Regions from separate parts of the Devosia sp. P1_H9 genome, predicted to be linked through region 2. Evidence: predicted binding sites of a transcription regulator. Region 2 holds the regulator's gene; the other holds the start of a gene.
The links. Region 2 encodes LexA, which represses DNA repair genes until DNA is damaged. Its sites were predicted from a motif close to TGTTCNNNNTGTGTTCNG; they were not measured.
Positions count from the first base shown of each region.

Region 1: the regulator LexA is predicted to act here: its motif matches at 7,087-7,104, upstream of ruvC (crossover junction endodeoxyribonuclease RuvC).

Region 1 covers NZ_JBFUCQ010000005.1:85,927-95,329, reverse strand. The annotation lists gene AC1DYL_RS11180 (cation:proton antiporter) at 1-906, opposite strand, end outside; RNA gene ssrS (6S RNA) at 1,000-1,156, shown strand; gene AC1DYL_RS11170 (5-formyltetrahydrofolate cyclo-ligase) at 1,176-1,772, shown strand; gene AC1DYL_RS11165 (TIGR00282 family metallophosphoesterase) at 1,769-2,584, shown strand; gene AC1DYL_RS11160 (hypothetical protein) at 2,585-3,667, opposite strand; gene AC1DYL_RS11155 (YebC/PmpR family DNA-binding transcriptional regulator) at 3,920-4,669, shown strand; gene AC1DYL_RS11150 (VOC family protein) at 4,958-5,332, shown strand; gene AC1DYL_RS11145 (GGDEF domain-containing protein) at 5,329-6,102, opposite strand; gene AC1DYL_RS11140 (GGDEF domain-containing protein) at 6,216-6,992, opposite strand; gene ruvC (crossover junction endodeoxyribonuclease RuvC) at 7,147-7,650, shown strand; gene ruvA (Holliday junction branch migration protein RuvA) at 7,647-8,264, shown strand; gene ruvB (Holliday junction branch migration DNA helicase RuvB) at 8,261-9,304, shown strand; gene AC1DYL_RS11120 (NUDIX hydrolase) at 9,304-9,403, shown strand, end outside.
Region 2 covers NZ_JBFUCQ010000002.1:21,469-30,871, reverse strand. The annotation lists gene AC1DYL_RS03170 (tripartite tricarboxylate transporter permease) at 1-1,302, opposite strand, end outside; gene AC1DYL_RS03165 (tripartite tricarboxylate transporter TctB family protein) at 1,302-1,856, opposite strand; gene AC1DYL_RS03160 (Bug family tripartite tricarboxylate transporter substrate binding protein) at 1,865-2,815, opposite strand; gene AC1DYL_RS03155 (ABC transporter substrate-binding protein) at 3,025-4,089, opposite strand; gene AC1DYL_RS03150 (response regulator) at 4,178-4,849, shown strand; gene AC1DYL_RS03145 (sensor histidine kinase) at 4,849-6,219, shown strand; gene AC1DYL_RS03140 (hypothetical protein) at 6,275-6,823, opposite strand; gene lexA (transcriptional repressor LexA) at 7,126-7,848, shown strand; gene AC1DYL_RS03130 (2-dehydro-3-deoxygalactonokinase) at 8,121-9,026, shown strand; gene AC1DYL_RS03125 (2-dehydro-3-deoxy-6-phosphogalactonate aldolase) at 9,033-9,403, shown strand, end outside.

The DNA of each region.
Region 1 (9,403 bases), on a different contig from region 2:
GAGCCCGAGCAGTTCGGGCAGGCTGAAGCCGGTTGCCGTCGCCTCCTCGATGACGAACTTCATCTGCAAGCCGATATAGGCGAAGACGAAGGCCTCGAGCAGCGCGTCGGCGGTGCGCCAGAACTGGCGTTCCTGGATGCGCGCGGCATAGCCCGCCTCGGTCGAGTTGTGCCCGAGGGAGAAGCCGGCGGCAACCACCGCGAGTACACCGGAAGCCCCGACTTCCTCGGCCACGAGATAGGCGGTGAACGGCACGAGCACGGAGAGCACGGTGACCAGTGAAGCGTTGGTCATATGTAGCCGAGTGCGATGCACGATCGCGCCGATCACCATCCCGATGACGATGCCGACGATCACGGCATAGCCAAAATAGAGGAAGCCGTTTTCGATGAAGAGGTGGCGGCCGGTCACCGTGGCGGTGGCGAAGGCGAAGAGGGTAAGCGCGGCCGCATCATTGATCAGGCTCTCGCCCTTCAGCACGGTCATCATCCGGCTGGGGAGCCCGAGCTTGCGGCCCACCGCGACAGCGGTCACCGCGTCGGGCGGCGACACCACCGCTGCAAGCACCGTCGCCACCGCCAGCGTCATGCCCGGGATGATCGAGGCGGAGACCGCGCCGACGACGGAGGTGGTGACCAGCACCAGCACCACGCCGAGGTTCACGATCGACCCCAGCCGCTTGATGAAGCTGACGAACGAGAATTCCGTCGCGGCCGAATAGAGCAGCGGCGGCAGCACGACGGTGAGGATGATCTCGGGCTCGAGTTCCAGCCGCGGCAGTCCGGGAACGAATGAGGCGGCGAGGCCGACCAGCGCCAGCAGCAGCGGCGCCTGGATGCTGCGTCGCTCGGCGATAATGGTGACGGCTATGGCCGCGATCATCACCAAGAGGATCTGTGAAACCATGCGTCGCCCCTGTGCCCTTGCCCGCCTGATATAGGCGGGGACGTGGAAAAGGAAAGAAGCGCTTGGCGTTGGCGCGCTGTGCGCCCTATATTGAATAGGCTGCCCGGTGCGTGTTGGATCTTATTTCCCTGGGGCCGTACTGATCCTTAAGGGAGCTGTCACCGTTCGGACCCGTGGGTTCGGACACACGGCGCCCACCTACGTAAGTAGGTTCCCAGGATCTGTATCCCACGGCCAGGGCGGCACCTAATTCTTCGCCAGAAAGCCCCATGAGCGACGCAAAGATCGAAGAGGCGAAAGCGGCGCTCCGAGCCGTAGCGCACAAGAATCGAGCGGCCTTCCATCCGTCCCTGCGCAACGAGGCGGCCCATGCGGCCATGCTGCATTTCTTCGATGCCGTGCCCATCGAGAAGGGCGAAGTGGTCGCAGGCTACTGGCCGATCCGTGACGAGATGGACGTGAAATCGGTGGTGGCCCGGCTGATGGATGCCGGCCAGCCAGTGTGCCTGCCGGTGGTGCTGGGCGACGAGCAGCCGCTCGAGCTTCGGCTCTGGGAAGACGGCGCGCCGCTTTACGAAGCCGGTTTCGGAACGCTCGCCCCGGCGGAGGAAGCGCCGCGCGCCGCGCCCGACGTCATCCTCATGCCGCTCCTCGGCTTCGACAAGCACGGCACCCGCCTTGGCTACGGCGGCGGGTATTACGACCGGACACTGGCCGCGCTGCCGAAGCGGCCAAGGCTCATTGGCTTCGCCTTTGCGCTGCAGGAGGTGGATTTGATCCCGCGCGAGGCGCACGATGTGCCGCTCGACGCTATCGTGACTGAACAGGGCGTCCGCAACTTCGACAAAAAGGCGCCGGTTACGTGAGAGTCCTGTTCCTGGGCGACGTGGTCGGCAAGTCCGGCCGGGACGCCGTTTCCGACCGCCTTGCCGGGCTGGTCGACAAGCACAAGTTCGATTTCGTGGTGATCAACGGCGAGAACGCCAGCCATGGGCGCGGGCTGACCGAAGGGCACTTCGCCGAGATTAAGGCTGCCGGCGCCGACGTCGTGACGCTGGGCGACCACGCCTTCGACCAGCGCGACACACTGACATACATCGCCCGCGAGCCGACGCTGCTGCGGCCGGTCAACCTCGCTCCGGGCACGCCCGGACGCGGTGCCAATCTCTATGAAAGCCGCGCCGGGCACCGGGTGCTGGTGATCAACGCGCAGGGCCGGGTGTTCATGGATCCGGTCGACGATCCGTTCCGCGCCGTCGAGGCCGCGGTCGCCGCCTGTCCGCTCGGCGAGCAGGCCGATGCGATCATCCTCGATTTCCACACCGAGGCGACCTCGGAAATCCAGGCGATGGGGCACTTCCTCGACGGCAAGGTCAGCCTTGTCGTCGGCACCCACACCCACATCCCCACCGCCGATCACCGCATCCTCAAGGGCGGCACGGCGCTAATGGCCGATGCCGGCATGTGCGGCGACTACGACTCAGTGATCGGCGTCGAGGTCGACGAACCGCTCAACCGCTTCCTCACCGGCATCGCCACCGGCAGGTTCACCCCGGCGGATGGTGAGGCGACGCTGAGCGGAATAGCGATCGAGACCGATCCAAGGACCGGTCTCGTCGCTAAGCTGTCGCCCGTCCGGGTGGGTGGTTCGCTGGCCCAGGTCGAGCCGGCGTTCTGATCAGGGCAGTACCATGTTGATCTGGCAGGTCCAGTCGTCGGGTAGAAACTGGCCATCCTCTGGCATTCCATTGGGATAGATGACTTCGTCTGGTATTCCCATGTCTCCCCCCGGCACGACCGGAGGCGCTGTGTAGGTGTAGACCGTCCCGTCGGGTAGCGTAACCTCGAAATACGTGCCGGCCGGCCAGGGAACATTGCCGCTGTTGACCAGACTCACTTGTGAATGTGCGACGACCTCGCAACTTGCAGACATCACCACGCCCTCGGGGAAGCCCGGGAGCGGCCCGGTGTCGCCAGTCTCATATTTGTTCTCCGGCCAGACCGGCGGACTATCGGGGAAGATTACCGTGAACTCGCACTGGAAATCATCGGGGAAGCCACCGGGCCATTCGAGACCCCAATTCCCGCCGGGAAGCCAATCGGTGTAGAGTACGAACTCGTGGATACTGCCGTCCGGCATCACGGTCATCACCTTGGTTCCGGCTGGCAGATTGTATTGGCCGATATTTTTGAAGTCGAGCGTGGCCTCGAACGGGGGCGGACCAGTAATCACCTTGCAACCGACTTCACCCACCTGAGACGGCTCTGGCGGATCATCGGGCGTCTCCAGGGGATTGCTCGGCGTCTCCGGCAAGTCGTCCGGCGTTTCGGTCGGTTCGTTGGCAGGCGGGGCCACCTTCACAGCGCAGGTGGAATCGGCAGATACTTGAACACCCTTGAGCGGTACTTCGATCGGCTTTCCGGGCGCCCAGTCCGCCTCAAGCTTGAACAGCTTCTGGATATTGCCAGGCTGCATGTAGAACATGACTATCGTGCCAGCCGGGATCACCTTTCCCGTCCCGTTGACGACGCTGACCGCTAGGCCGCCATGCCCTTCCTTGACGAGGCACCTGATACCCTCCGTGGACTTGGGCAGGCGTCCCTCCTGGGCGCGGGCAGTCTCGGAGTCACCGTGATCGCCATCCTCGACCCTCGGGCGATCCGGTTCCGGGTCGGTGCGTGTCTGCGCGAAGGCAGGCGCGGCGCCGGCCACCAGTATTGCCGCCAGTGCGGCGAGCGAAAATCTCTTAAGGGCGTCCATCTCAAGCTCTCTTCTTGGCGGCGCCATTGCCGCATTGGATGAACGGACCTTGCAGGTTCGTGACTGAACGGGCGGTGATATCCGCATTTATCGCGGGTTCACATTTTGATTTCCGTTGGAATGGCGGGATGTCTTGGCATGGAGCGCCCATTCTAGGCGGGTGCGTTCCGACATCGCGCGCACACTTTATTTTCGCCGCGGCCGCCCCTATAACCGCCCACCACCGACACACATGCCAACAGGGGTGACCGCATGGCCGGCCATTCGCACGCCAAGAACATCATGCACCGCAAGGGCAAGTCCGACGCGGCTCGCTCGAAGGTGTTTTCGAAACTCGCTCGTGAAATCACCGTGGCTGCCAAGCTCGGCGTGCCGGACCCGGCGTTCAATTCGCGCCTGCGCCTCGCAGTCAGCAACGCTCGCGCGCTGTCGATGCCGCGCGACAACATCGAGCGCGCTATCAAGAAGGCGAGCGGCGCCGACACCGAGAACTACGAAGAGATCCGCTACGAAGGCTACGGCCCCGGCGGCGTTGCCGTCATCGTAGAGGCGCTGACCGACAATCGCAACCGCACCGCCTCGAACGTGCGCTCGACCTTCTCCAAGAATGGCGGCGCACTGGGGGAAACCAACTCGGTCGGCTTCATGTTCGATCGCGTCGGCGAAATCTTCTACCCAGCCACCGCCGGCTCGGAAGACAAGGTGATGGAAGCGGCCATCGAGGCCGGCGCCGACGACGTCGAAAGCGATGAAGAAGGCCACTGGATCTACACCTCGTTCGAGGCACTGAACGAGGTCGCGGCAGCACTCGAGAAGGTGTTGGGCGAGGCAGAATCGGCCAAGTTCATTTTCAAGCCGCAGAACGAAGTGCCGGTGGACGCGGAAAAGGGTGCGACGCTGCTCAAGCTGATCGGCATCCTCGAAGAGGACGACGATGTGCAGAACGTCTACGCCAACTTCGACATCAGCGACGAAGACATGGCCAAGATCGACGCCGCCTAAGATTGACGCGTGAGCGTTTGACAAATCCGGGCCTGGGCAATAGTTCAGGCTCGTTACGCCGAAAAAACGTAGGCCGGTTAAGGTGAGTCCGGCCCTCCCGCGAGGGAGATTGTCCCGCCCAAAAGGCGAAGGACCCACGGCAAGCCGACGAGCGCCCGATCCCCGGGTGCCCGCTGCTTGTTGGGATATGGGTCGATGACATTTCACCGCCAGCTTCATGCCCTGAGCCGCGTGCGCCACGAGACCGGTCGTTCGACCGTTTCCTCTCGCAACCATCAGGACATCATCATGCAATTCAATCACGCTAATCTTGCTGTTGCCGACGTCACGGCCGCAGCAGAGTTCTTCCAGCGCCACTTCGATTTCACCGTCGTCGGCGAAGCGCACGACAACTTCATCGTCATGGAGGGTGAGGGCGGCTTCGTCCTCAACTTCATGGCATCAGGCAAGACCGAAGCCACCTACCACAAGAACTTCCATGTCGGCTTTTTCGTCGGCAGCGTCGCCGAGGTGCGGCTGAAGCATGCCGAACTTGTCGATGCCGGCTACGGTCCGGGCGACGTGCAGCAGTTCAATCGTGGCGGCAGCCGGACGACGACGTTCTACTGCCAGGCCCCCGGCGGCTTCCTCGTTGAAGTCGCAACGACGGCTGCGGACGACTAGGCCGCTGCAGCGGGCAGCGTCTCGTAATGCGAGATGGACGCGACTGCGGTGCAGTTGCGTCCGTTCTGCTTTGCCGCATAGAGCTGTTGGTCGGCTAATCGGAACAACTCGGTGAAGGGCAGGGAGCGGTCGTAGACCGCGCCGCCCACGCTCACCGTCAACTGGTAGGGCTTGCCGTCGGGGGCGAACCTGGCTTCGCAGACCGCGAGGCGAAGCCGCTCGGCAACGGCCTCGGCGATCAGCAGCGTGGTGCCGGGCAGGTAGACGGCAAACTCCTCGCCACCGATGCGTCCGACGAGATCGGCAGCGCGCAGCACACTGCGCACCGATTTGGCGATCAGCCGCAGCGCGGCGTCGCCGTGGTCGTGGCCGTAGGTATCGTTGATCGCCTTGAAGTTGTCGGCATCGATAACGAGCAGGGTGCCGCGCATGCCGTCGTCGGCGAAGCGGCCATCGGCCAGCGCTTCCTCCACTTCACGGGTGAAGGCACCACGGTTCAGCAGCTCGGTTAGATTGTCGGTCGCCGCATGGTGGCGCAGCAATTCGTGGGCGATGGCGAGCTCACGCAATTTGCTCAGCAGGAAGAACAGCATGGGGATGGCGAGGCCCATCGGCACGAACACGTCGAGGGCGATCGACCAGCGGAGCGACTCGGGGCTGAGATTGTGGAAATTGAAGGAGTCGACGAACAGCGCGACTGCAATGCAACCGATCGTGCCCAGCGCTGTCCAGAGGAAGACGCGGCCCCAGCCGCTGGGCGAAAAATCCAAAGCTCGCATTCCTTCAGCACTTCTGCGCAGAAGCCGCGGACGTTAGGCCGGGCGAGTTGAGATCGCCTCAAGCCGCTGGATCGGATTTTATCTATCGCCGGAATTTAAGTGCTTCAGCGCACCGCGGCGTTCAGCGCGACGAGGTCTAGATCGACCTGTTTGCCGCCCAGTTCGACGCGATTGCGCCCGGTGTGCTTGGCCTCGTAGAGGCGGCGGTCGGCGATACGGAACAAGTCTGAGAAGCCGGCATCGCCTGCGCATACGGCGCCGCCGATGCTGACTGAGAGGCGCTGCGCGATGCCATCCGAGGTGATGAACAGGGCGTTGACCGCGGCGCGGATGCGTTCCGCGACAAGGTCGGCTACTTCGGGTCCGGCATCTTCCAGGAAAACGCCGAACTCCTCGCCACCAATGCGTCCGACCAGGTCGCCGTCGCGCACGCTGTCGCGGATGGCGCCGGCGATCAGCTGCAGCACCTCGTCGCCGCGCTCGTGGCCGAAACGGTCATTGACCGTCTTGAAGTGGTCGGCGTCGATGATCAGCAGGGCGCCGCTGCTGCTCATCCCGCTCAGGCTCACGCCGACGCGCGAGGTGAAGGCGCGGCGGTTGAGGCAGTCGGTCAGCCAATCGGTTGAGGCGAGCGTCTCCAGCCTGCGGTTGGCCTCGCGCAGCTGTGCCGACCTGATCTGCAGGAACAGCAGGATCGGGCCACCCAATGCGGTCGGCATGCCGAGGGCGAGGACGATGCCGACATCATTCATGCCCTGGTTGAGGGACATCATGACAAGGTTGGAGATCACCCAGGACGCGACCGTGGAAACGGAGAGGATAAGGATGGTCCGCTGCCAGACGGTGCCCCATGCCGATTGTGGCAATACCAAGCCGCTCATTCCCGCGCCCCCGGAGTGAATGCGTATGGGCTTAAGCCGCAATGCTTGAATGCAAATTAATATGGTTGGTTGGATGCGCGGCTATTTCCCCAGCTGTTTCCGTTTCGTTCACAAAGCGCTTGGTAGGATTCAGCTCCTGACCTAAAGCTTCGGAATGGCTGAAACGGTGCGAATCATCGGGATTGATCCGGGGCTGAGGCGCTGCGGCTGGGGCATCATCGAAAGCTCCGGCAACCGTCTGGGCTTTGTCGCCTGCGGCACAATCACGCCCCCGGTGGAGGGCTCGCTGGCCGATCGGCTGGTGGACCTGCATCGCGGCATCATGGCCGTGCTCGACGAGCATGCGCCCGAGGAAGCGGCGGTCGAAGAGACGTTCGTCTCCGCTGGCGCGCGATCGGCGCTGCAACTGGGCCAGGCGCGTGGCGTGGTGCTGATGACCCCGGCGTTGCGCGGGCTGCCGGTGGGCGAGTATGCCGCCAACCTGATCAAGAAATCGGTCGTCGGCACCGGTCACGCCGAGAAAGCCCAGGTACAGATGATGATCAAGATCCTGTTGCCGACGGCGACCTTCAAGGGCGCGGATGCGGCCGATGCGCTGGCCATCGCCATCTGCCACGCGCACCACCGCGCCATCCGCAAGCTGAGTGTTCCTGCATGATCGGCAAGCTCAAGGGCCTCGTCGACGGGTTCGGCGACGACCACGTGCATCTCGACGTCAACGGTGTCGTGTACGAGACGTTCTGCTCGGCCAAGACGCTGGCGGCGCTACCGCAGGTTGGCCACGCTGCGGTGATCCATACCGAGATGATCGTCCGCGAGGACATGATCAGGCTCTACGGCTTCTTCACCGAAGCCGAGAAAGCCTGGTTCGGCACGCTGATGACGGTGCAGGGGGTCGGCAGCCGGGTGGCACTCGCCATCCTATCAGTACTCACCCCATCCGAGCTCGCCAGCGCCATCGCGCTGCAGGACAAGGCGATGATCGGCCGCGCCAACGGCGTCGGTCCTAAGCTCGCCGTCCGCATCGTCACCGAGCTCAAGGGCAAGGCCCCGGTCGCCGGCGTGATCGATGCGGGCGTGCTCGGCCTGCAGGCCGCGTTGGGCGAGGGTGCGGCGGCGACCAACGTCACCGACGCGGTTTCGGCGCTGACAAACCTCGGCTACTCCAGCGCGCAGGCCTCCGCCGCCGTGGCGCGGGTGGTCGGCCGCGACGGCGATGGGATAGCGACCGACAAGCTGATCCGGCTGGGGCTCAGGGAATTGAGTTCGTGACCGACCTGACCTCCGCCCATACCGGCCGGGACGACTCGCTGGATGTCTCGCTGCGGCCATCGGGCTTTTCCGAGTTCATCGGGCAGGCCGAGGCGCGGGCCAATCTCGAGGTGTTCATCCAGGCGGCGAAACACCGAGGCGCGGCGCTGGACCATGTGCTGTTCGTCGGCCCGCCGGGTTTGGGCAAGACCACGCTGGCGCAGATCGTTGCGCGGGAGCTCGGCGTCGGGTTCCGGGCAACCTCGGGTCCGGTGATCGCCAAGGCCGGCGACCTCGCGGCGCTCTTGACCAACCTCGAAGAGCGCGACGTGCTGTTCATCGACGAGATCCACCGGCTCAACCCGGCGATCGAGGAAATCCTCTATCCGGCGATGGAAGACTACCAGCTCGACCTGATCATCGGCGAAGGGCCCGCGGCGCGTTCGGTGCGGATCGATCTGGCGAAGTTCACTCTCGTCGGCGCCACCACCCGCGCCGGACTGCTGACAACGCCGCTGCGCGACCGCTTCGGCATCCCGATCCGGCTCAATTTCTACACCCCGGAAGAGCTGGTGAAGATCGTCGAGCGCGGCGCGCGGCTGCTCGGCATCGGAATGGCGCCGGATGGGGCGATGGAAGTTGCCCGCCGTTCCCGCGGTACGCCCCGCATCGCCGGCCGGCTGCTGCGCCGCGTCACCGATTTCGCGCTGGTCGACGGCGCCAAGGAGATCACCCGCTCGGTGGCCGACAAGGCGCTGCTGCGGCTCGATGTCGATGCGCGCGGCCTCGATCAGCTTGACCGGCGCTACCTCAAGGTGATCGCCGATTTCTACGGCGGCGGGCCGGTGGGTATCGAAACCATCGCGGCGGCCCTCAGCGAGCCGCGCGATGCGCTGGAGGAGATCGTCGAGCCCTACCTGATCCAGCAGGGCTTCATCCAGCGCACGCCGCGCGGCCGCATGCTGACGGCGCTCGCCTTCCAGCATATGGGCATCGGCGTGCCGCAGGGCTTCGTCGGGATGCAGGGCAGCCTGTTCGAGGAACCGGAGGGAGAGAACTGATGGTCGAGCACCGCCCTGTCCTGCGCCATGACAGCATGGTCTGCTTCGATGACGGCGCCGCCCGCTTCCAGATGCGGGCTGCCGGCATCGCCATCCGCA
Region 2 (9,403 bases):
GATCGGGAAGTGGAAAAGGCGAAGGCCATACCCAAGGAGGCCGAAGGCCAGCAGCATGCCGAGTTCGAACACCGACGGGTTGGCGCCGATGGTACCGAGCGTCGCGAACAGCAGGATGCCGGCATAGAGCCACGGCTTCGGGATGGTCAGCAGCTTCACCCACAGCCCGATCAGCGGCAGGTTGAGGACGATCAGCATCAGGTTGGCGATCAACAGGCTGGCGATCAGGCCCCAGACCAGTTGCGGGTTCGAAGTGAACAGTAGCGGGCCGGGCTGCAGGCCATACTGCTGGAAGCCGGCGAGCATGATGGCCGCGGTCGCCGAGGTCGGCAGGCCCAGGGTCAACAGCGGCACGAGCGTTCCAGCGGCGGACGCGTTGTTGGCGGCCTCGGGGCCGGCGACGCCTTCGATGGCGCCGTTACCGAACTCCTCGGGGTGCTTGGAGAGCTTCTTTTCGGCGGCGTAGGAAAAGAACGTGCCGATCTCGGCGCCGCCGGCCGGCATGGCGCCAATGGGGAAGCCGATGATCGTGCCGCGCAGCCATGGCTTCCACGAGCGCGACCAGTCCTTGGCGCTCATCCACAGCGAGCCACGCACCGGCTCCACCGTCTCGGGCGCCCGCTTGCCCTGCGCGGCGACGAACAGCGTCTCGCCGATGGCGAACATGGCGACGGCCAGTGTCGTGACTTCGACGCCGTCGAGCAGGTCGGGGATGCCGAAGCTCAGTCGCGCCTGGCCGGTCTGCAGGTCGATGCCGATGATCCCAAGCGTCAGCCCGATGAACAGCGAGGTCAGCCCGCGCAGGGCGGAATCGCCGAAGGCCGCCGACACCGTGACGAAGGCCAGCACCATTAGTGCGAAATACTCACGCGGCCCGAAGGCGAGCGCGAACTTCACCACCCACGGCGCGAGGAACGCCAGCGCGATGGTGGCGATGAGCCCGGCGACGAACGAGCCGATGGCGGCAGTGGCTAGAGCCGGACCACCCCTGCCCGCCTTGGCCATCTTGTTGCCCTCGAGCGCCGTGACGATCGAGGCGCTCTCGCCGGGTGTGTTCAGCAGGATCGACGTGGTCGAGCCGCCATACATGCCGCCATAGTAGATGCCGGCGAACATGATCAGCGAGCCGGCCGGATCGAGCTTGTACGTCACCGGCAGCAGCAGCGCGACCGTGGTTGCGGGGCCGATGCCGGGCAGTACGCCGACCGCGGTACCGAGCGTTACACCGACCAGCGCGTACAGCAGGTTGATCGGCTGCACGGCCACCGCGAGGCCCTGCCAGAGCAGCATGAACGTATCCATCAGGCAAAGCTCCGGAAGAAGCCGAGAATGCTGGTAATGACCAGCGCGACGAACTGCACCAGCGTCTGCAGGACACCAGTCAGCGCCGCCTCGAGCGGGCCAGCCGGCAGGGTCAGCGACAACCCGCGGGCAAAGATCAGCCAGACGACGCCGGCGATCAGGATGCCGGCGGGAATGGAGAACCACAGCCGCCGCGCGCCGAAGCCGCGCGCCGTCATCCCGAACAGGATGCCGGTGGCGATCGAGAAGCCGGTGAACTTGATCAGCACCATCTGTGCCACTAGCCCGCCGACGATCCACAGTACCGGCGCGATATCCTGCTCGTCGCGCTCCGGGAAGCTATGCCGATACGCCGCAATGACGGTGGAGACGGCAAGGACGGCGAGACAGAAGGCGATCACATAGGGAATGGTCTGAGGGCCGATGCGGGCGTAGGCGCCGCCGCTGCCCAGCCGCGAGGCATCCCACGCGACCAGCAGCGCGAGAGCCAGCAGACCCGCAGCGATGACCAGCGCCGCCCAGTCTGGGCGGCGCTGCTTGTTTGCCTGAGCCATGGGCTCGATCATTGCACGAGACCGACGTCCTTGAGAATTGCCTCGGTGGAGGCAATCTCGGTGGCCAGCTGGGTCTTGAACGCGTCGGCAGGGAGGTAGGTGTTGTTCCAGCCCTTGGTCTCGAGGATCTTCTTCCACGACTCCGAGTTCACCATCTTCTCGATGTCGGCGCCAATGGCAGTCGTCTGCTCGGCACTGAGGCCGGGACCAGCCCACACGCCGCGCCAGTTCTGCACGACGAGATCCACGCCACCTTCCTTGAAGGTCGGGCCGTTGATGATCGCCACCTTCTCAGGCGCCGATACACCGATGACGCGCAGTGCGCCGGCCTCGACTTGCGACTGGAACTCGCCATAACCCGAGATACCGACCGTCACCTGGTTGCCCAGAACGGCCGCGAGCGCTTCACCACCGCCCGAGAAGGCGACGTAGTTCACCAGCTTCGGATCGACGCCGACGGTCTTGGCGAACAAGCCCGCCGTGATGTGGTCGGTGCCACCGGCCGAACCACCGGCCCACGACACCGCACCCGGATCGGCTTTCAGCTTGGCGACAAGATCGGCCAGCGTCTGGATATCGGACGCTGCCGGCACCACGATCACTTCGTACTCGCCGGTCAGCCGCGCGATGGGCGTCACCGCATCGAGCGTCACCGGCGCCTTGTTGGTGAGGATGGCGCCGACCATCACGTAACCGCCGACGATCAGTTTGCTCGGATTGCCATTGGCTTCCTGCACGAACTGCGCCAGCCCGATGGTGCCGCCGGCGCCGGGCACATTGGTAACCTGCACGTTGCCAGAGATACCCTCGGCAGTCATCGCCTCCTGCATCGAGCGGGCGGTCTGGTCCCAGCCGCCGCCAGGCGCGGCAGGCGCCATGATCGAGTAGTCGGCGGCAAACGCCGCTGTGGGCAGCGCCAGGGCGCCGGCCAGCAGGGCAGTCGCTACGAGATGCTTCATTTGTTGTCCTCCATTGCGGTCGAAGCGTTGCCGACCGGCGTTATCTCAACCTGGGGGGAATGCCCCGCGATGAAACACCGCGGGCTGCCGCGCGGTTGCGGCAACGCTGATCAAAACTGCGGGGTCCTCCCAGACTCCTCAGCCGGACGCTCTTACGCCTCGGCTAGCGTGGACCAGACCACACGAAGCTGTCGCGAACCTGTCGCTGCCTATTGGATGCTGAGCGCGTCGTTCCAGCGCCGGATCAGCCGGGCGCGTTTCACCTGGTCGAGATAGACCATCAGCCCGGGGCTCACCGGCACGGGCCGCAACTGGTTGCCGAGCGCCTGCTGCATGGCATTGGCGGTGTTGTCGCCGGTGACGTTGGGGTTGAGCGCGGCGATCTGCAGCTGCTGCGCCATGATCGTCTGCCCCTCGGCCGACATGAAGAACGCCAGGTAGCGGCGGCCGAGATCGGGGTTGGCCGCGGCCTTCGGCACCAGCCCGATGCGGGAGGTGACGATGGTGTAGTCGGCGGGGAGGATGATGCCGAGATCGGGGTTCCGGGCCGCGGTCTCGGCGGCGTAGGAGCCAAGAATGTTGTAGCCGAAGACGAACCGGCCATCGGCCACGCGATCAACGATCGCCGAGGTGGTCGAGTAGAGTTTTACGCCGGCCGCGCCCATGGCCCCGACAAGCGTCCAGAGGTCGGAATACTGCTCCTGGTCGCGCGAAAAGAACATGAAGCCGACGCCGGATCGCTCGATGTCGTAAGTGCCGATCCGGCCGTGGATCGTGTCCGCATTGGCCTTGAGGTACTGGATCAGCTCCGCCCGCGTCGAGGGTGGCTTCGATCCGGCAAAGCTCGGCTTGTGGTAGATGAACACAGCCGGCTCATAGGTCAGCGCGTAGGCCGTGTTGCGCCAGTTGGCCCAGCGCGGCCAACTGGCTGACAGCGGTAGGCTGCTCTCCTGCGCATAACCGTCGTTCGCGAGCTTGACCTGCAGGTCCATCGACGAAGAGAACGCGAAATCTGCAGTGGGGGCACCGGCATCGGTCTCGGCCACCACGCGATCGTAGATGTCGACGGTCTGCAGGTCCTCATAGGCCACTGCGATGTCGCGATTGGCGGCCTGGAACGCCGCGATCATCGGCCGAGCCAGCGGCTCGTCGAGCGACGAGTAGACCGTGACAGTCCGGTTGCCGACCGCATCGTCGAGCGCCGGATAGACCTTCGCCTCCTGGGCCAAGGCGGGCGTTGCGACGAGGACGAGAATGGCGAGAAGTCGGAGCATTTCCGGACCATGCCCGCCCCCTGCCCGCTCCACAAGGGCTATGGGCAACGCCGCGCCGTCAAACTACCGTGCGGTCGGGGAGCCAATGATGCGCATCTTGGTGGTCGAAGACAACCGGACCCTGGCCGACGGCCTTGCCGTCGTCCTGCGGGTCGCCGGCTACGCGGTGGATGTCGTTCATGACGGCATCTCCGCCGATGCCGTGCTGTCGACGGAAACATTCGATCTCGTCGTGCTCGACCTCAGCCTGCCCGAAATGGACGGGCTCGACGTCCTGCGCCGCATGCGGGCCCGTCGCAACGCCTCCTCCGTACTGATCCTCACCGCTCGCGGCGCCCTCGACGAGCGGGTGCGCGGCCTCGACCTCGGTGCCGACGATTACATGACCAAGCCGTTCGAAGTGTCGGAACTGGAAGCGCGCATCCGCGTGCTGCTGCGCCGGCAGGCCGGGCTGCACAACTCGAGCATCGCCTTCGGCAACATCGAACTCGACACCTTGTCGCGCACCCTCTCGGCGTTTGGGCAGACCCTCGACATGCCGGCCCGCGAACTCAGCGTGCTTGAGACCCTGCTGCGCAGGGCCGGCAAGGTGGTCGCCAAGCAATCGATCATTGAATCGCTGGCCGCCTTCGACGATGACCTCAGCGAGAACGCCGTGGAACAGTACATCTCGCGCCTGCGCCGCCGCCTCGCTCCCTATGCGCTCACCGTGCGGGTCGCCCGCGGCCTCGGCTATTACCTCGATCGGATCGCCGACTGATGGTGCGCCCCTACTCGCTGCGCCGGCGCCTGCTGCTGTGGCTGATGATCGCGTTGCTGGCTGTCGCCGCGCTCGCGGTGGTCGATACCTGGCGCGAGGCCAAGGACACCGCAACCTCGCTCTCGGACCGCGTCCTCGCCGGCTCTGTCCTCGCCATCGCCGAGCGGGTGATCGTCACCGAGGATGGCGCGCTCGAGGTCGACGTGCCCTATGTCGCCCTGGAGATGCTGACTTCGGCGGCGCAGGACCGGGTCTTCTACCGCGTCGACGGTCCGGAGGGCTTCATCACGGGCTATCAGACCCTGCCGACCTCTGATGCAGCGACGGCCGACATCGCCTATTCGGACGCCAGCTTCCGCGGTGAGCCGATCCGCGTGGCCGTGCTGCGACGCGCAGCATCCTCCGGCGTCAGCGCCATCCCGTTCACGGTCACTGTCGCCGAGACCACCATCGCCCGCACGCAGTTGACCCAGACCCTGCTCCTCCGCTCTGCCATTCGCCTTGCGCTGCTCATCCTCGCCGCCGCGGTGATCCTCTGGCTGGCCGTCGGTTTCTCGCTCGCCCCACTCTATCGCCTCCGCGACGCCATCTCGCGGCGGGCCCTCGATGACCTCAGCCCCATCGAACAGGAGGTTCCCCGCGAGGTGCAGGGCCTGGTCGACACGATCAACTCGTTCATGACGCGGCTGTCGTCAGCTCTCGATGCCCTGCGCCATTTCACCGGCAATGCCAGCCATCAGCTCCGCACGCCGCTCACCATCATCCGCACTCAGTTGGCGCTGGCGCTCCGCGCCGATAGCCCTGCCGCGGCACGGGAGGCGGCCCGCACCGCCGATGCCGCGGTGGTGCACGCCGAGCGCGTCCTCGCGCAACTGCTGCTCCTCGCCAGGATCGACGAGGCTGCGTCCGATCGGCTGCAGTTCCAGGTTGTCGATCTGTTCGAGCTCGCCCGGGAGCGCACAGGCGACTATGTCGTCCGGGCCCATGCCGCCGACATCGATCTTGGCCTCGAGGGCGAAGGACCGGCGCTGGTCCGCGGCGACCCGATGCTGCTCGGTGAACTGCTGAGCAACCTCATCGAGAACGCCATCGCCTACGCCGGACCTGGTTCTGAAGCGACGGTTGGCGTCGCCACAGGGGACCGCGTGGTGGTGCTGCAGGTGGCCGACACCGGCAAGGGCGTCGCCGCCGAGCAGCTGGCGGCAGTGCGCAAGCGCTTCAGCCGCGGCAACAGCGACAAGCCCGGAGCCGGCCTTGGGCTGCCCATAGTCGAAGAGATCGCGGGTCTGCTCGGTGGCGAACTGACGGTTGCATCGCAGCCTGGCAAAGGCTTCAGCGTGCAGCTTACCCTACCGGCCGAGCCGCAATAGTCCGGCCGTGGCGCGCGCCGACCAATGCGCCGGCACGCGCCAGTCAATCCCGTCGTCAGTGCACGGGGATCATCAGGTGGGCATAGGGAGTGTTTGGCCACATCACATAGGGCTGGGTGTGGTCGGGATGTTCTTCCTTGGGATAGCCGGCCAGCATCTCGTCTGCGACGTTGAAGATCATGACGTGCGGCCCATCGACCATCCAGTCGTGACCTGCAGGCGGCGCGGTCGCGAACGGATCCACGTTGTCGGGCGCCGACTCGCCCTGCAGCATGTAGCCGAAACCGACCACGCCCTCGGGTGGGTCCTTCTTCTCGCTATATGCCGTCAACCACGCCATGCCTCCGGCATCGACGCATATTGGATCATTGGTGGGCGAAGCCAGGTTGTCCGGCATGCAGGTAAAGCCGTTCGTTCCCTCCTTGAGCGTCTTCATCTGCATCTGAGCATCGAAGTTCACGACCGTGGCATTCTGGCCCACCGCCACCGGCGCTGCCGACAGCGCGTTGGCGACCAATTCCGCATCGGTCATTTCGGCCGCCACGGTGGGGCTGAGCAAGATCCCCAGGATCATTGCGGATATGGCATAACGGCTTGACTTCATAGACATGTTTTCCTCCTCAGAAACAGTCCAGTTCACTGGCCCGTGGAAACGAGCACAGCTCCAGCTGAGAAGGTTGGGGTGTGCGGGTTCGACACGCCAATCTCTCGACGGTATGCCCTGGTGGACAGCAGGTCAACGAAACGCAAGGCCTCGACGTCGAGAGGATTTCGCGGCCACGCGTCCTCTCTTTCGGCGCGTCAGGAGCGCCATCGTAACGCAATATTCATCGTCCGATTGCAGAACATAACTGGAACACGTATAACACGTTCAGTCTTTGTTCCGATTCTGCTCACGGGGCCGCCATGCTGACGCGCAAGCAACACGAACTTCTGATGTTCATCCACGAGCGGATGAAAGAATCCGGCATCCCACCCTCGTTCGACGAGATGAAGGATGCGCTCGATCTTCGCAGCAAGTCGGGCATTCACCGGCTGATCACTGCGCTCGAGGAGCGCGGCTTCATCCGGCGCCTGCCCAACCGGGCCCGGGCGCTCGAGGTGATCAAACTGCCGGACTCGATGAATCCATCGCTCGGCGGCCGCAAGGCGCGCTTCGAGCCGAGCGTCATCGAGGGTAATCTTGGCCGGGTCGCGACCCCGCCGGCACGCCCCGCGGCTCAGGTGGCCAACGCCGACGCCTACCGCGCGGTCACCGTCCCGGTGATGGGCCGGATCGCCGCCGGCACTCCGATCGAGGCCATCCAGACCCACAGCCATTCCATCATGGTGCCGCCCGAGATGCTCGGTGCGGGTGAACATTATGCCCTGGAAGTGCGCGGCGATTCGATGATCGATGCCGGGATTTTCGATGGCGACACCGTGCTCATCAAGAAACAGGACGCCGCTTCGACCGGTGAGATCGTCGTCGCCCTCGTAGATGACGAGGAGGCGACGCTGAAGCGGCTGCGCCGTCGCGGCAACTCGGTAGCGCTCGAGGCCGCCAACCCAGCCTACGAAACCCGCATCTTCCCGCCCGACCGGGTGAAGGTGCAGGGCCGCCTGGTTGGCCTGCTCCGCAAGTACTGAACTCCTGACCTGCCGCCAATCGGGTCTTCGGGCCGGCTGCCTCAGCCGGCCCTTTTTCTTATGAATCCGGACGCTGCGGACAACAATTGCACTAGGGCTGGGCTGGCAAAGACGTTACGTTCCGCGCCGCTGGCAGCAAGTGGCGCATCGGATCTGAGGCGCCGCCTGCGAGCGGCTTTCGCGATCATACCAGGAGAGTGGACCACCTTCCCGATTGCGATGTAGCGGCATGGCTTGATGCGCGGCAAACTGGCGGCGCAAGGGAGAGGGTTTTGGCAGGACAGGTCGAATGGGTCGCCGTCGATTGGGGCACCTCCAATCTGCGGGCATGGGGAATAGATTCCGCCGGTGAGATCGCCTTCTCCCGCTCATCGCCGGACGGCATGGGCCGTCTCAGTCGCGAGCAATACCCCGATGTGCTGACCTCACTGCTCAACGGCGTCGCCGATGACGTCGAGGACGTACTGATCTGCGGCATGGCGGGCGCGCGGCAGGGCTGGATCGAGGCCCCCTATCTCGACGCCCCCGCCGAACTCGGTCGCATCGCTGCCGGCGCCGTTGCGCCCGACATGCCCGGCCCGCACAACCCGCGCATCCTGCCTGGCGTCTGCCTCCGCGATCTGGGTGCGGAGGACGTGATGCGCGGCGAGGAAACCCAATTGCTTGGGCTCTCGGCACTGATCCCCAACTTCTCCGGCCTCGCGGTTATGCCGGGCACCCACAGCAAGTGGGCGCTGCTTTCCGGCACCAAGCTGGAGCGCTTCTCCAGCGCTATGACCGGCGAGATCTTCGAGCTGCTGCGCACCCACTCGGTGCTGCGCCATTCGCTCGGTGGTGAGCTCGAGGGCGAAGATCGTGATGTCGGCTTCGCTGCCGGTCTCGACCAGGGGCTCGAGCGCCCCCAGCGCTTGACCGCGACGCTGTTCAAGGTCCGCGCCGGCTCCCTGCTGTCGGGCCGCAGCCCGGCATGGTGTGCCGGTTTCCTCTCGGGCCTGTTGATCGGCGCCGAGATCGGGGGCCAGCGCGACTGGATCGGCGAGGCGGAGATTCCGCTGGTGGGCAGTGTCGGCCTTTGCGGGTTGTACCAGATGGGCTTTGAACGGCTCGGCGCCCGGACCCGCATCGTCGATGCGACCGACGCCACCCTCGCCGGACTCAAGGCAGCAAGACAGGCATAGAAGTTCATGGACCACCGCCACATCATCGCGATCCTTCGCGGCATCACGCCTCCCGAAACCCTCGAAGTTTGCGACGCCCTCGTGCTCGCCGGCATCACCATGATCGAGGTCCCACTCAATTCGCCCGAAGCGCTGCGCTCGATCGAAGACGCCGCCAAGGCCTTCGACGGTCGCGCCCTGGTCGGTGCGGGCACGGTGCTGAACCGCGCCGATGTCGACGCGGTCGCCGATGCGGGCGGCCGGTTCGTTGTGTCGCCGGACACCAACCCGGCAGTTATCGGCGCCACAATCGAGCGCGGCATGACCTCGTACCCGGGTGTGTTCTCGCCCACCGACGCGTTCACCGCTATCCGCTCCGGCGCCACAGGCCTCAAGTT